Regions from separate parts of the Allobosea sp. BIWAKO-01 genome, predicted to be linked through region 1. Evidence: predicted binding sites of a transcription regulator. Region 1 holds the regulator's gene; each other region holds the start of a gene.
The links. The regulator PhoB, encoded in region 1, activates phosphate uptake and scavenging genes when phosphate is short. The targets are predictions, from matches to a motif close to TGTCATNNANCTGTCAT.

Region 1 (3,629 bases):
GCTCGATCGGCCTGAGACCGGTCAGTACCAGAGGCGCGGCCTTGATGAGTGCGGCCAGCCTCTCCGCGTCTTCGGGGAGGGGCCCCTTCGCCGCTTCGCGCAGCAGCGCAATCGCGGATGGAGCAAGGCCTGCAGCCTTGCGCAGATGATTGCTCAGCGTCACGCCTTTGCGACGATGCGCGAGGCGCTGGACCAGCAGCGCTGCCTCGTGATCGGGCCGCAGATCGATGGTGATGACCGCCCTGCCCTCGCGCAGGATCGTCTCGCGGATCGGGGCAGAAAGTGCATAGACCGCGCCGCCTTCCAGACCCGACGCATCGATCATCGCCTCGCCGGGCACGGATTGGCCGCCGAAGCTCAGGACGATGCGCTTCAACGGTACTCCAGCAAAACGCTCTCGCATGGTCTGGGACCAATCGACCGTGAAGCCGCCATTGGCCGGGCGCAGCGGCGCAATCGCAACCCCGCGCGCCGCCAGCAAGGGTGCCCAGCCACCATCCGAACCCAGCCGTGGCCAGCTCGCGCCGCCGAGCGCGAGCAGCGTCGCGTCCGGCTGCGCCTCGACATCGGCACCATCGCGGCTCCGGAACGTCAGAGCACCCGCCTCGCTCCAGCCGGTCCAGCGATGACCAGGCGCGAAGCTGACACCGAGTCCTTCGAGCCGGCGCAGCCATGCCCGCAGCAAGGGCGAGGCCTTCATGGCGCGCGGGAAGACGCGCCCGCTGCTGCCGACAAACGTATCCTGCCCGAGCGCATCGGCCCAGTCGCGCAGGGCTCGTGGCGGGAAGGCGCGAATGGCTGGCTCCAGCCAGGCTTGCGCATCGCGATAGCGGGGCAGGAAGCGGTCGAGCGGCTCGGAATGGGTAAGGTTCAATCCGCCGCGCCCGGCCAGCAGGAATTTGCGGGCCGGCGAGGGCATGCGATCGTAGATCGTGACGGTGTCCCCGGCTGCCGCGAGGCGCTCTGCCGCGATCAGCCCGGAGGGTCCTGCTCCGATGATGGCAATGTGGTGTGCTGGCATCGGTCTGGCTTGCCGTCAGCGCGCCCTGCGGTCAAGGGTGATCCGCCCTCAAGGGCGACCGACAGGGACGAACCATGCCGACCATCGCCGCCTATCTCGGCGCAGCCATTCTCGAAATCGCCGGCTGTTTCGCGTTCTGGGGCTGGCTCCGGCTCGGCAAGCCGGTCTGGTGGCTCGTGCCCGGACTGGTGTCGCTCGCCCTGTTCGCCTGGTTATTGACCCTGGCGGAGAGCGAAGCCGCCGGACGGGCCTATGCCGCCTATGGCGGCGTTTACATCGTCAGTTCGCTCGTCTGGCTCTGGGCCGTGGAAGGCTTTCGCCCCGACCGCTGGGACATTGCCGGCGGGCTGATCTGCCTCGCCGGCGCCGCGATCATCATCGCAGGGCCGCGCTAGGGCATCGGCCCGAAAAGTGGATTGCGGTTTTCTGGAAAGCCTATGCAGCCATAGAAAATCAGATCATCGGACCGGATTCGATATCCGACCCGATGATCCAAGTCTCAGCTCCGCGCAAAGGTCTCGTCGAAGGCGTAGCCGGCACCGCGAACGGTCCGCAGCGGATCCTTGGCGTTGTCAGGGGTGATCGCCTTGCGCAGCCGGCCAACATGGACGTCGACGGTGCGTTCGTCGATATAGACGTCGCGGCCCCAGACCGCGTCGAGCAGCTGGGCCCGGGAATAGACCCGCCCCGGCGCCTGCATCAGGAACTCGAGCAGGCGGAACTCGGTCGGGCCGAGATGCAGCTCGCTCCCTGAGCGGCGGACACGGCGGGTGGTGCGGTCGAGCTCGAGATCGCCGGCAGCCAGCAGGCCGGCGACATGACCCGGCTTGGCGCGGCGCAGCAGCGCCTGGATGCGAGCGATCAGCTCGGGCAGCGAGAACGGCTTGACGACATAGTCGTCGGCCCCGGTGGCGAGGCCGCGCACACGCTCGGTCTCCTCGCCGCGGGCGGTGAGCATGATGATCGGCACCCGCTCGGTATCGCGACGAGTCCGCAGCCGCCGGCAGAGCTCGATGCCGGAAAGACCCGGCAGCATCCAGTCGAGCAGCACGAGGTCCGGCGTATGATCGCGCAGATGCAGCTCGGCATCGTCGCCCCGCGCGACGCTATCGACCTCGAAGCCTTCGGCCTCGAGATTGTAGCGCAGCAGCAGGGTCAGCGGCTCTTCGTCCTCAACGATCAGGATGCGTGCAGGCATGTCTCACTCGGTCCCAAAGGTGTCGGGCGCCGGTCACTCACCGGTGGCGGCGTCCAGAAGGATATTGGTCGTGTCGAGCTTCGGACGGGCTGCGTCCAAGGCTTCGCCCGTAACGAGATAGTGGATCGTCTCGGCGATGTTGGTGGTGTGGTCGCCGATGCGCTCGACATTCTTGGCGCAGAACAGGAGATGCGTGCAGAAGGTGATGTTGCGCGGGTCTTCCATCATATAGGTAAGCAGCTCGCGGAAGAGCGAGGTATAGAGCGCGTCGATCTCGTCGTCGCGGCGCCAGACCTCCATGGCCTTCTGCTCGTTGCTGACGGCGTAAGCGTCGAGCACGTCCTTGAGCTGGGCCTGAACCAGGCGGCTCATATGCTCGAGGCCGACGACCGCGCGCGACGGCGGCTGGAACTGGCCGGAGATGGCGACTGCGCGCTTGGCGATGTTCTTGGCGAGATCGCCGACGCGCTCGATATCGGCGGCGATGCGGATGGCCGAGATCAGCTCGCGCAGATCGTTGGCGAGCGGCTGGCGCCGGGCGATGGTGAGCACCGCCTTCTCCTCGACCTCGCGCTGCAGATTGTCGAGGCGCTGGTCGGCGCTGATGACCTTCTGTGCCAGCCCGGTATCCCGGCGCACCAGGGCGACCGTCGAATCGCCGAGCATGCGCTCCGACATGCCCCCCATCTCGGCCAGGCTGCGGCGGATCCCCTCGAGATCGGCATCATAAGAGCGGACGATGTGATCAGTCATCGCGGCGTATCCTTTGTCGGCAAAGCAGTTGGAAGGCTGGGCGCCGGTTCAGCCGAAGCGGCCGGTGACGTAATCCTGCGTCTGCTTCTTGTGCGGGTTCATGAAGATGGTGTTGGTGGCGTCGAATTCGATCACCTCGCCGAGATACATGAAGGCGGTGTACTGCGAGATGCGCGCCGCCTGCTGCATGTTGTGGGTGACGATGACGATGGTGAAGTCGGTCTTGAGCTGCTCGAGCAGGTCCTCGATCTTGCCGGTCGAGATCGGATCGAGTGCCGAGGTCGGCTCATCGAACAGGATGACTTCCGGCTTCTGGGCAATGGTGCGCGCAATGCAGAGGCGCTGCTGCTGGCCGCCGGACAGGCCCATGCCGGAGGTCTTCAGCTTGTCCTTGACCTCGTCCCAGAGCGCGGAGCGGCGCAGAGCCCCTTCGACGCGATCATCGAGCTCGGATTTCGGCGGCTTCTCGTAGAGGCGGATGCCGAATGCGACATTGTCGTAGATCGACATCGGGAAGGGCGTTGGCTTCTGGAACACCATGCCGACGCGCGAGCGCAGCTCGTTCACATCGATATCGTTGCTGATGACGTTGCGGCCGTCGAGCAGGATCTCGCCGGTGGCGCGCTGCTCGGGATAAAGCGAGTAGATCCGGTTGAA
Region 2 (3,629 bases), 2.2 Mb from region 1:
AACAGGTTCACGCCCGAACTCAGGACGCATGACCGGTTCGGCAACCGGATCGACCAGATCGAGTTCCATCCGGCCTGGCACGAACTGATGGGGCTCGCGATCGGGCAGGAAACCCATTCGCTCGCATCGAACTGGCCGGGCCCGGGCGCACAGGTGGCGCGTGCTGCGCTCTCCTATCTCTGGAGTCAGGGAGAAAGCGGTATCTGCTGCCCGATCAGCATGACCTATGCCGCGATCCCGGTTCTGAGGCAGGAACCCGACCTCTGGAGCAAGTGGGGCGCCCTGGTCAGCTCCAACCGCTATGACCGCCGCCAGACGGCAGCCTCGACCAAGACGGGGGCGACCGTCGGCACGGCCATGACCGAGAAGCAGGGAGGCTCGGACCTGCGCCAGACCCAGACCGTGGCCGAGGACAATGGCGACGGGACATGGTCCCTGACCGGGCACAAGTGGTTCTTCTCGGTGCCGCATTCCGACCTGTTCCTGACCTTGGCCCGAACTGCCGAGGGCATTTCCTGCTTCGTCGTGCCGGGCTGGCTGCCCGATGGCTCGCGCAACGGCGTGGCGATCCAGCGGCTCAAGGACAAATGTGGCAATCGCTCGAATGCCTCGTCCGAGGTCGAATTCCGCGGTGCAATCGGCCAGATGATCGGAGAGCCAGGCCGGGGCCTGCGCACCGGCCTGGCCATGAACCAAGGCTCCCGGCTGGACATCGCGGCGGCGTCGGCCGGGCAGATGCGGCTCGCCGTTTCACTGGCGGCGCATCACGCGGCCCATCGGCGCGCCTTCCAGAGAGGGCTGATCGATCAGCCGATCATGCAGAACGTGCTGGCCGATCTTGCGATCGAGGCCGAGGCCGCAGCCTGGCTCGCCTTTCGGCTGTTTGCGGCGCTCGACCGTCAGGAAGCGAGCGAGAGCGAGCGGTTGCTGGCGCGGGTCGGCGCGCCGATTGCGAAATACTGGGTCTCGAAGCGCGCGCCGGCGGTGGTGGTCGAGGCCCTGGAATGCCATGGCGGCAACGGCTTCATCGAGGAAAACCCCATGGCCCGGCTCTATCGGGAGGCGCCGCTCAACAGCGTCTGGGAGGGCTCGGGCAACGTCATCTGTCTCGATGTGCTGCGCTCGCTGGAGCGAGAGCCGGGCTCTCTCGTGGCGCTGATCGAGGAGATGCGAAGCGCGGCCGGCGCCGATAATCGCTTCGATGCGCATTTGAGCGCGCTGGAGTCGGAGATACCCATTCTGGTGCGAAGCGAAGGACAGGCGCGGCGGCTGGTCGAGCGGCTGGCGCTGGCGCTGCAGGCCTCGCTGCTGCTGCGCCACGCACCCCACATGGTCGCCGACGCCTTCATTGCGACGCGGCTCGAGGGACGCTGGTCGGGCCATTTCGGCGATCTGCCGGCGTCCGTGGACGCTGCCGCGCTGGCGCATCGGGCAGCCCCGGCCGTGGAATAACACTCGCGAGTTTAGAGCGGCCGTCCTCCCGAAGCGGGAGCGCGGCCGGCCAACTGGCTCAGGCCTCGGCCGGAGCGAAATCCATCGCGACGCCGTTGATGCAGTAGCGCAGTCCGGTCGGTGGCGGGCCGTCAGGGAAGACATGGCCGAGATGGCCGCCGCAGCGGGCGCAATGCACCTCGGTGCGCCGCATCATGTAGCTATTGTCCTCGCTGATCCCGACCGCGCCCTCCAGTGGCTGGTCGAAGCTCGGCCAACCCGTGCCGCTCTCGAATTTCTTGCCGGACTGGAACAACGGGTTGCCGCAACCGGCGCAGGTGAAGCGCCCGGCGCGCTTCTCGAAATTCAAGGCGCATGAGCCGGCGCGCTCGGTGCCATGCCCGCGCAGCACGTGGTACTGCTCCGGCGTCAGGCGGCGGCGCCACTCCTCGTCGGTCAGCTGGAATTCGAACTCACCGGCTTCCCTGGCCTTGCCGCCGAACAGTTCGGACAGTCCCATCGTCATTCTCCCGTTCAAAGGCTTCGGGCGGAATATGGGGATGATTGCGCTCCACGTCAGCCCGCCCTCACGGATAGCTGATCCGCAAAGCGCGTCACCCAACCGTCACGCGACTCCTCTAGTCGGCTCGCCATCGCAACGGACCGCGCGAGGAACGAAGAATGCAGACGGCGCGTACGGTTCGGCGGGAAACTACATTGGGCCTGACCACGGCGGTGCATCGCAGCAAGCCGCTGTCGCGGGCGGGGATGTTGGAACGCCTGTTCACTCTGGCCTTTTCCGGGCTCGTCTATCCGCAGATCTGGGAAGACCCGGTCGTCGACATGGAGGCGCTGGACCTGCGCCCTGATGATCATGTCGTGGCGATCGCGTCCGGCTCCTGCAACATCCTGTCCTATCTCACGGCCAACCCGGCGAAGATCAGCGCTGTCGATCTGAATGGCGCCCATATCGCGCTCGGCAAGCTCAAGCTCGCCGCACTCGACAGCCTGGCAGGCCATGAGGAGTTCCTGCGCTTTTTCGGCGAGGCGCAATCGCAGGCGAATGTCGCGCTCTATGACGCGGAGATCGCGCCACGCCTCGATGGCGTCTCTCGCAGCTATTGGGAAGGCCGCAGTCTGAGCGGGCGCCGGCGCATCCAGGTCTTTGCCCGCAATTTCTACCGGTACGGCCTGCTCGGCCGTTTCATCGGGGCTGGACATCTCCTTGGTCGCACGCTCGGCTGCGATCCGCGCGTGATGCTTCAGGCTCGCGACATGGCCGAGCAGCGCGCCCTGTTCGACAGGCATATCGCTCCCGTCTTCGACAAGCCCCTGGTGCGTTGGCTGGTGCGCCAGCCGGCCTCGCTCTATGGTCTCGGCATCCCGCCGGCCCAGTACAAGGCTCTCGCGGCTGATGGCGACGCCGGGATACGCGGCGTGCTCCGGCACCGGCTCGAAAGGCTGGCCTGCGGCTTCGACCTGAAGTCGAACTATTTTGCCCGGCAAGCCTTTGGACGAGGCTATGCGACGGACGAGGACGCATCGTTGCCGCCCTATCTTGAAAGGCGGAATTTCGCGGCCGTTCGAGAGCGGGCGGGCCGCGTCGCCTATCACCAGAGCGCGATCACGGCCTACCTCGAGAGCCAGCCTGCCAAGAGCTGCGATGCCTATGTGCTGCTCGATGCCCAGGACTGGATGAATGATGCGGATCTCACGGCGCTCTGGACGCAGATCACGCGCACGGCGCGACCCGGCGCCCGCGTGATCTTCCGGACGGCCGCCGATGAGAGACTTCTGCCTGGCCGGGTGCCGGCCTCGATTCTCGGGCAATGGCGCTATGAGGAAGCGCGCAGCCGCGAGCTTGGAGAGCGCGATCGCTCGTCGATCTATGGCGCCTTCCATCTCCATGTGCTGCAGGGGGCGGCGGCATGAGCGCTGGCCGCGCCACGACCGAGGCCGCCGGCCTGATGGACCGGATGTATCGCCACCAGCGCCATATCTACGACGCCAGCCGCAAGTTCTATCTGCTTGGCCGGGACCGGCTCATCGCCGAGCTCGATCCTGCGCCGCGCAGCGCCATCCTGGAAATCGGCTGCGGCACCGGGCGCAACCTGATCAAACTCGCCCGGACCTATCCCGGCACGCAGTGCTACGGTCTCGACGTCTCGGCCGAGATGCTCGCGACGGCAGAGAGAAGC
Region 3 (3,629 bases), 1.4 Mb from region 1:
CCGCTCGGCGGCGGCTTCGTCGGGCTCCTCCTTCCCACTAGCAGCGAGCGTTCCCTGATCGACGGCGAAAGGTTCGGTCACACCGGCCGAGAGCCGGATCAGGTCGAAACCGAAGCCGGGATCGAGCGGATCCACCAAGGCATCCAGCTTCAGGGCGAAGAGCCGGTCGACCGCAGCCGGATCGCGCAACGGCATCCCGGTCTCGATGCCGAGACGGCGCACGGCCCCGTCACTGCGGAAAAAGCTCGCCTCGAACAGTCTTGCGCCTTCGCCGCGCGCTTCCAGCATGCCGGCGAGACTCTCCCCCAGACCGGTCAGGGCAGAGCGGATACCGGCTTCATGCGCCAGCGGCTCGGCAAAACGCCGCTCCGCCATGCATTCCGGCAGCGGTCGCCGTGGCGACAGCGCCTGCGGCAGGCGGCCGAACGCCTGGTCGAGTCTGTCGAGCAGGTCGCGGCCGAAACGGGCGGCCAGCGGCGCGCGTGGTCGCGTCTCCAGATCGGCGATATGGGTGAGGCCCATGCGGGCGAGCCCGTGCTGCCGTGCCGCCTCCAGTCCGAGTGCCGCTGTCGGCAAGGGCCACAGGGCCTCGCTCTCCCCGCCCGGCGGCACGATGCCGCCGCGCCCGTAGCGCGCGACGCCCCAGGCCGTACGCGCCGTCCCCGCAATGGCGGCGCGCAGCGTAAAGCCCTGTCGTTTCAGCCGAAGCAGGCAGTCGCGACCAAGCGCGGCTTCGCCGCCGAAGAGATGGGTGCAGCCCGAGATATCGAGCAGCAATCCATCCTCGCCATCGAGCGCGACCAGCGGTGTATAGCAGTCGCACCAGTCGGCAACGGCGCAAAGCAGCGCCGCATCGGCCGCTTTGTCCTCCTCGACCACGACCAGCCGCGGGATCATCGCCCGCGCATCGGCCAGCGCCATGGTCGCATGAAGGCCGAGGCGTTCGGCTTCGGCATCGAGGCTCGTCAGCCGGAAGGCGCCCTTCGCCTTGCCCACCACAACAAGAGGACCAGGATCATCCGCTGGCCCGCCGGGCTGCGGGCCAGGCCTCTGCGATAGTGCCCGAACGGATGCGCCCTGGCTGCGTCTGGTCCGATCGATGGGCAGGCGCGGGAACCAGAGCGACAGGAAGCGGCTCGCGGAAGCTATACGCATGACTGTCCCACTCCATCACCCACTGCCCTGTCGCCCCATGTCGGTTGCGCAGCACCGTGACCGCAAAACTCGGCCGGCCCGGCCCATGCGCTCTCATCCGCCCCTCCGAAGGCGCCGCCGAAACCGACCAGCGGATCGTCGCCGCGCTTGGAGCAGGACTGCTTCCCAGCCGCAGGAGAAAAGCCGTCGCGCCGGCATCCCGCGCCGCCAGGACGAGACGCCGGCTGGCCGTGAGATCGAGGCAGGCCGGCGCGCCCTCGAGCTCGATCACCACCGCGCCGATGCCCGAGCGCGGGTCATTGCCGCGCGGAAAGGCGTCGCCCGCCGCCTTCAGCACGGCAAGCGGATCGCGTCCCCGCACCGCCAGCACCCGGTTTGGATCGAGCCCGAACGCCGCAAGCCCCGGCGCATAGAGCTCTCCGCCCTCTGCGCCGGCGGAATCCTGCCGCAGCCAGACGACCGGCCGCCGCTCCAGCCGCGCGATCAACCCTGCAACGAAGCCCGTCGCCGCCGGAGCCTGATGCGCCATCGCCACGATCTCGTGCAGGGCATGGCGGCGCAGTGGCCCCAGCGCCGCATCGGCCGCCGCGTGGCCAAGACTGAAGCTCGCCTCCCCGCCCAGGGAGACGGAGACGCTTTCCAAACCGGCAATGCTTCGCCGCAGCGCGGCGACGGCATGATCGCTCACGTCTTGGCACTCCAAATGTTCCTATTTTGTTCTTTATGACTCCGCCGCCTCAGACGAGTCAACAACCTCCGTGACGCCCGCCCACAGCCCCCGATCCTGCTGTCACGGCCCTGTCATCTGTCGCCGATACCGGTTTGCGCACTGCAAGAGAGCATGAGCTCCGGACTGCGCCTCGCCCATGTCCGGATGTCGCCATGCTTGCTCCTCGATGGGAAGACCGTTCATGCTGCGTATCGAAGGCCTGACCAAGCGCTTCAGCGGCAAAGCCGCCGTGGACAATGTCTCGCTGTCGATCCCGAAGGGCGAAATGGTCGGCGTCATCGGGCGCTCCGGCGCCGGCAAGTCGACCCTGCTGCGCATGATCAACCGCTTGGCGGAGCCGAGCTCCGGCCGTCTGATCAGCGACGAGCGCGATGTCACCGCATTGAAGGGTGCCGAACTGCGCGCCTGGCGTCGCGACACCGCGATGATCTTCCAGCAGTTCAATCTCGTCGGCCGCCTCGACGTGCTGACCAATGTCCTGCTCGGCCGGCTCAATCACCGCTCGACCTTCCTGACGCTGGTGAAGAGCTTCTCGCCGGACGACAAGATCCGCGCCATCGCCGCGCTCGAGCGCCTCGACATGGGCCATCTGCTGGCCCAGCGCGCCGAGACCCTCTCGGGCGGCCAGCAGCAGCGCGTCGCGATCGCCCGCGCCCTGGTCCAGGAGCCGAAGGTCATTCTCGCCGACGAGCCGATCGCCTCGCTCGACCCGCGCAACACCCAGGTCGTGATGGATGCGCTCTTCCGCATCAACCGCGAGGACGGCATCACCGTGATCTGCAATCTGCATGACCTCGATATCGCGGCGAAATACTGCGACCGGCTGATCGGCATGGCCGCCGGCAAGGTCGTGTTCGACGACGTGCCGCAGGCGCTCACCCGCGAGATCGCGGCCGAACTCTACGGCATCGAGGCCAAGGATGCCGGCGCCGAGGCGCTGGACGCCCTCGATGCCATCGCCATCGCCGAAGCCAAGCGCGCCAAGCAGAGCGCAGCCTGAGCCGGACCTGAGCCCGGCCAGGACCGCTTACGCCTGAAAAGACCACCAACAGCCTTCAACAGGAGCAAACCATGCTGACCCGCCGTCATACCCTCACGCTCGCCGCCGCCGGCCTGGCCGCGACGCTCGCCGCTCCCGCCTTCGCGCAGGACTGGAAGGCCAAATATCCGGAGCTGGTCTTCGCCATCATCCCGTCCGAGAACGCGTCTGGCGTCGTCGAGCGCTACACCCCCTTCGTCAACTATCTCGCGAAGGAACTCGGCACCAAGGTGACGCTGCGCATCGCCAACGACTATGCCGCGATCATCGAAGGCCAGCGCGCCGGCAACATCCATATCGGCATGTACGGCCCCGCCTCCTTCGCTCGCGCCCGCATGACCGGCGCCAAGGTCGATGCCTTCGCGATCGAGACCAATCTCGACGGCACCAAGGGCTACCACTCCGTCTTCTACGTGAAGAAGGACTCGCCCTATCAGAAGGTCGAGGACCTGAAGGGCAAGAATCTCGGCCTCGTCGATCCCAATTCCACCTCTGGCAACAATGTGCCGCGCTTCGTGCTCGACGGCATGAAGATCGAGCCCGAGACCTTCTTCGGCAAGGTCGTCTATACCGGCAGCCACGAGAACGCGGTCATCGCGCTCGGCCAGGGCACTGTCGACATCGCCGCCAACTGGTGGAACGACGAGCAGGAATCCAACCTGCAGCGCATGGCCCGCAAGAACATGGTCAAGGCCGACGATTTCC
Region 4 (3,629 bases), 3.2 Mb from region 1:
GCTTGCGACGAGCGGCGCCTATGCCCAGTCGATCAACATTGGACCGGGCGGCGTCTCGGTCGATCCACGCTCGCCGCGCGACCGCGCCATCGACCGCGAAATCCGCCGCGACGAGCGCATGCGCGAACGCGCGCGCTGGGAGCGCAGCAGCTGGCGCGACGATTGCCGCACCGTGAGGACTATCGAGGAAACGCCGCGCGGCGAGATCAGGCGGACGAGGCGGATCTGCGATTGATCTCCCGCTGAAATGTGCAGAGAAAGCCCGCCCCGGTGATCCGGGGCGGGCTTCTGGTCGTTGGGGCTGGCTTATTTGGCGTTGCGGGCCTTCACGGCGGCATCGGGGAAGTCCGAGAACAGCCCGTCGATGCCGAGGTCGAAGAAGGCCTTGTACTCGGCCGCGGGATCGCCCTTGAAATTCGAGGCCAACCGCTTCGGCTCGCTGCGGAACGTCCAGGTATGGACGAAGAGGCCGGCCGCATGCGCGTCCTTGACGACATTGGTCGGTGCGATCAGCACCCGATCCTGTTCGTCGATCTTGCCGTCGCCATTCAGATCCTTCGGCTTGCCGTCGTCGCCGATCGTCTGTTTGCCGGCGAGGATATAGGGCTTCCACGGCCCGACGCCGTCGGCATAGGTCTTGATCTCCTTCAGCCCGTCGGCCGTGACCAGGTCCTTGAAGGTGCGCTTGTCGCCGGTGACGACGAAGTCGTAGGGCTTGTCGAAGGGCGCGGCGAGGACGATGCCGCCATCCTTGTCGACGTCATCGGCATCGACGAGCTGGACGAGGCGCAGTTGCGTCTTGCCGCGCAGATATTTGAGATTGGCCGTCTCGAAGCTCTGGATGATCACGGGCGAGGACTTTTCGGTCCAGCCGGCCGCCTTCAACTGGTCGAGCAGGCGGTCCTCGAGCGGCAGCCCGATCGCAGCATGAAAGATCGGGTGCTTGGTTTCGGGGTAGATGCCGATGGTCCGGCCAGTCCGGGTGCTTTCGGCCTTGGCGAGATCGATGATCTCCTGCAGCGTCGGGATCGGAAATTTGCCATTATGCGACTGGTCGCGATCGGGCATCGCCTGCTTGGCGCGCAACGTCTTGATCTCGGCGAGGGTGAAATCCCCGGCGAACCAGTCATTGGTGTCGACACCGTCGACCTTCCTGACAGTCTTGCGAGCAGCGAATTCCGGTCGCTCGGAAACGTCGGTGGTGCCGCTCAGCATCGGCTCGTGCCGTGCGACGAGTACACCGTCCTTGGTCGCGACAAGATCGGGCTCGATGAAATCGGCGCCCTGTTCGATCGCCAACTTGTAGGATTCGAGCGTGTGCTCGGGCCTGTGGCCGCTGGCGCCGCGATGACCGACGATGAGGGGCTTCTTCCCATCAAGCGTCGGCACGGGTTGGGCAAAGGCGGGCGATGTGGCAGCAAGGCCGCCGCAGGCGAGGGCGGCCAGCATCGTGGCCGAAAGTAGCGTCTGTTTCATCGGATCTGTTCCCTGATCGCGGCAAGAGCGCGCGACCATGATCAGACGATATGACAGCTCCGTGAAGTGGTCTTATTACGCTACGACAACTTTTAAGCGAGGCGCGGGGCGCTGCCCGTCCGGTCGGAGTCTTGCCGCGTCCTGCCGGACGAGGATCGCGATTCGCGGCAGAAGCGTCGCCCGGCCAAGCCAGGGCGACGCCTTGTGTCTGCGGCGGGTTCAGCGCCTGTTTTCGAGCGTCGTCTTGGCGTCGAGGCGCTTCTGGGGGGGCGGGGTCAGGTCTGGCGGCGGCGTCGTGGCGCAGGCGGTGAGGGCCAGGGCAAGAAGACCGGCAAGCGTGATTCGGCAAAGGCGCTGCATGGCGTGGTTTCCACTTGATCGGAGCGATCGCCCCCGTGTGCAGCTGACGACGACGCTTCGTCAAGCAGACGGCTTCACATGATAATACGTCGACTTTCAAGCTGGGCGCAGCACGGCAGTCAGCCTCGGTTGCCGGATCATCCTGCGACGAAGACCGTAAGCCCGGAAAGGCCGGACCCCCGATGCGGATTGTGGCATTCGGCGAGAGTGCCGCAAAATCTGCCAGGGGATGGCCCGGTCCGGAGCTCCCGTGAGTGGCGCAGCAGGACGGCTGCTCAACCGGGACGGACGGTCCGAGACATGCCTGCGCCTCAAGTATCCGGTCGAGACGTTGTTGCCCCTGCCTCGTCTATATGACACCACAGCGCCGAGATTGTGCCGCAGACGCCGGCACCAGACGGAACGACGCAATGACCCCTGCCGCCCGCATCAGCGCCGCCATCGAGGTGCTGGACGATATCATCCAGCGTCGCCGACCGGCATCCGACGCCCTGAAGGATTGGGGCCTGTCGCGGCGCTTTGCCGGGTCAAAGGATCGCGCCGCAATTGCGACGCTGGTGTATGACGCGCTCCGCCGTCGCTCGTCCTCGGCCTTTGCCATGGGCGAGGAGACCTCGCGGGCGATGGTTCTCGGCATGCTGGCCGGCCTGCGCGAACTCCGGATGGAAGAGATCGCCGAACTGTGCTCGGGCGAGAACCACGCGCCCGCACCGCTGACGCGCGAGGAGGCGACCCGGCTGATCACCTTCGATCTCGACGATGCACCGGGCTGGGTCCGCGCCGATGTGCCGGAATGGCTTTGGCCCGCTTTCTCAGCGAGCTTTGGCGAGCAGGCCGTGTCGGAGGGCGCTGCACTGGCCGATCGTGCGCCGATCGATATCCGCGTCAACCGCCTTAAGGCGAATCAAGCCAAGGTGTTGGCGGATCTTGCTCATCTCGGAGCGGAGGCGGGGGCATGGTCCCCTGATGCGATCCGCTTTCTGCCGGGGGCGGATGGGCGCGGCCCCTCGCTGCAGAGCGAGCCGAGCTTCTTCGAGGGCGCCTTCGAGATCCAGGATGAGGGCTCGCAGCTCGTCTCGCTGCTGGCCGGCGCCAGACCCGGCGAGACCGTGGTCGATCTTTGCGCCGGCGCCGGAGGCAAGACGCTGGCTCTGGCCGCCCAGATGCAGAATCAGGGTCGCCTGTTCGCGACCGATCTCGATAGCCGTCGTCTTGCGCCTCTGCATGAGCGGCTGGCGCGCTCGGGCGCCAGTATCGTCCAGATCCGCGTCCCGCGCAGCCGCGGCCATGAATCGCTCACCGAAGTTGTCGGCGAGGCCGACCTCGTCCTGGTCGATGCGCCCTGCACCGGCTCCGGCACCTGGCGGCGCAATCCCGATGCAAAATGGCGCGTCAGACCGGGCGCGCTCGCCGAGCGGATCAAGGAACAGGCCGAGGTGCTGGCGCGCGCGGCCCGCCTGGTGAAGCCCGGCGGTCGTATTGCCTATGTCACCTGCTCGGTGCTTCCCGATGAGAATGACGGGGCCGTTTCAGGGTTCCTGCAGCGCCATCCCAGCTTCACCCTCGTGCCGAGCCAGGAGATCCTGTCGTCGACGGAAGGCGACTTTGCTCTGCTCGCGCGGTTCTCGACCGCGCTTGGCCTGCAATTGTCGCCGCAGCGCACCGGGACGGACGGATTCTATCTGGCTTGCGTCAGGCGCGAGGCCTGAGGCGCGCTTGCGCCGTTGCGCCTGCGCGCGTGATGGCGTAACCGGGCGCGATGACGAGCAAGCCCCACGACTCCATCCTCATCA

Region 2: a site for PhoB is predicted at 2,044-2,060, ahead of BIWAKO_RS18150 (BtaA family protein). Genes of this name have one in related genera too.
Region 3: a site for PhoB is predicted at 1,944-1,960, ahead of phnC (phosphonate ABC transporter ATP-binding protein). Genes of this name have one in related genera too.
Region 4: a site for PhoB is predicted at 1,527-1,543, ahead of BIWAKO_RS22980 (glycerophosphodiester phosphodiesterase). Genes of this name have one in related genera too.

The regions. Positions count from the first base shown of each region.
Region 1 covers NZ_BCQA01000001.1:1,664,136-1,667,764, forward strand. The annotation lists gene BIWAKO_RS07665 (TIGR03862 family flavoprotein) at 1-1,021, opposite strand, end outside; gene BIWAKO_RS07670 (YnfA family protein) at 1,096-1,416, shown strand; gene phoB (phosphate regulon transcriptional regulator PhoB) at 1,521-2,219, opposite strand; gene phoU (phosphate signaling complex protein PhoU) at 2,253-2,972, opposite strand; gene pstB (phosphate ABC transporter ATP-binding protein PstB) at 3,021-3,629, opposite strand, start outside.
Region 2 covers NZ_BCQA01000001.1:3,901,367-3,904,995, forward strand. The annotation lists gene BIWAKO_RS18140 (acyl-CoA dehydrogenase family protein) at 1-1,452, shown strand, start outside; gene msrB (peptide-methionine (R)-S-oxide reductase MsrB) at 1,511-1,951, opposite strand; gene BIWAKO_RS18150 (BtaA family protein) at 2,113-3,363, shown strand; gene BIWAKO_RS18155 (class I SAM-dependent methyltransferase) at 3,360-3,629, shown strand, end outside.
Region 3 covers NZ_BCQA01000001.1:3,078,007-3,081,635, reverse strand. The annotation lists gene BIWAKO_RS14245 (Y-family DNA polymerase) at 1-996, opposite strand, end outside; gene BIWAKO_RS36640 (ImuA family protein) at 1,016-1,843, opposite strand; gene phnC (phosphonate ABC transporter ATP-binding protein) at 2,067-2,885, shown strand; gene phnD (phosphonate ABC transporter substrate-binding protein) at 2,957-3,629, shown strand, end outside.
Region 4 covers NZ_BCQA01000001.1:4,910,219-4,913,847, forward strand. The annotation lists gene BIWAKO_RS22975 (hypothetical protein) at 1-235, shown strand, start outside; gene BIWAKO_RS22980 (glycerophosphodiester phosphodiesterase) at 307-1,476, opposite strand; gene BIWAKO_RS36090 (hypothetical protein) at 1,696-1,836, opposite strand; gene BIWAKO_RS22985 (RsmB/NOP family class I SAM-dependent RNA methyltransferase) at 2,247-3,545, shown strand; gene guaA (glutamine-hydrolyzing GMP synthase) at 3,596-3,629, shown strand, end outside.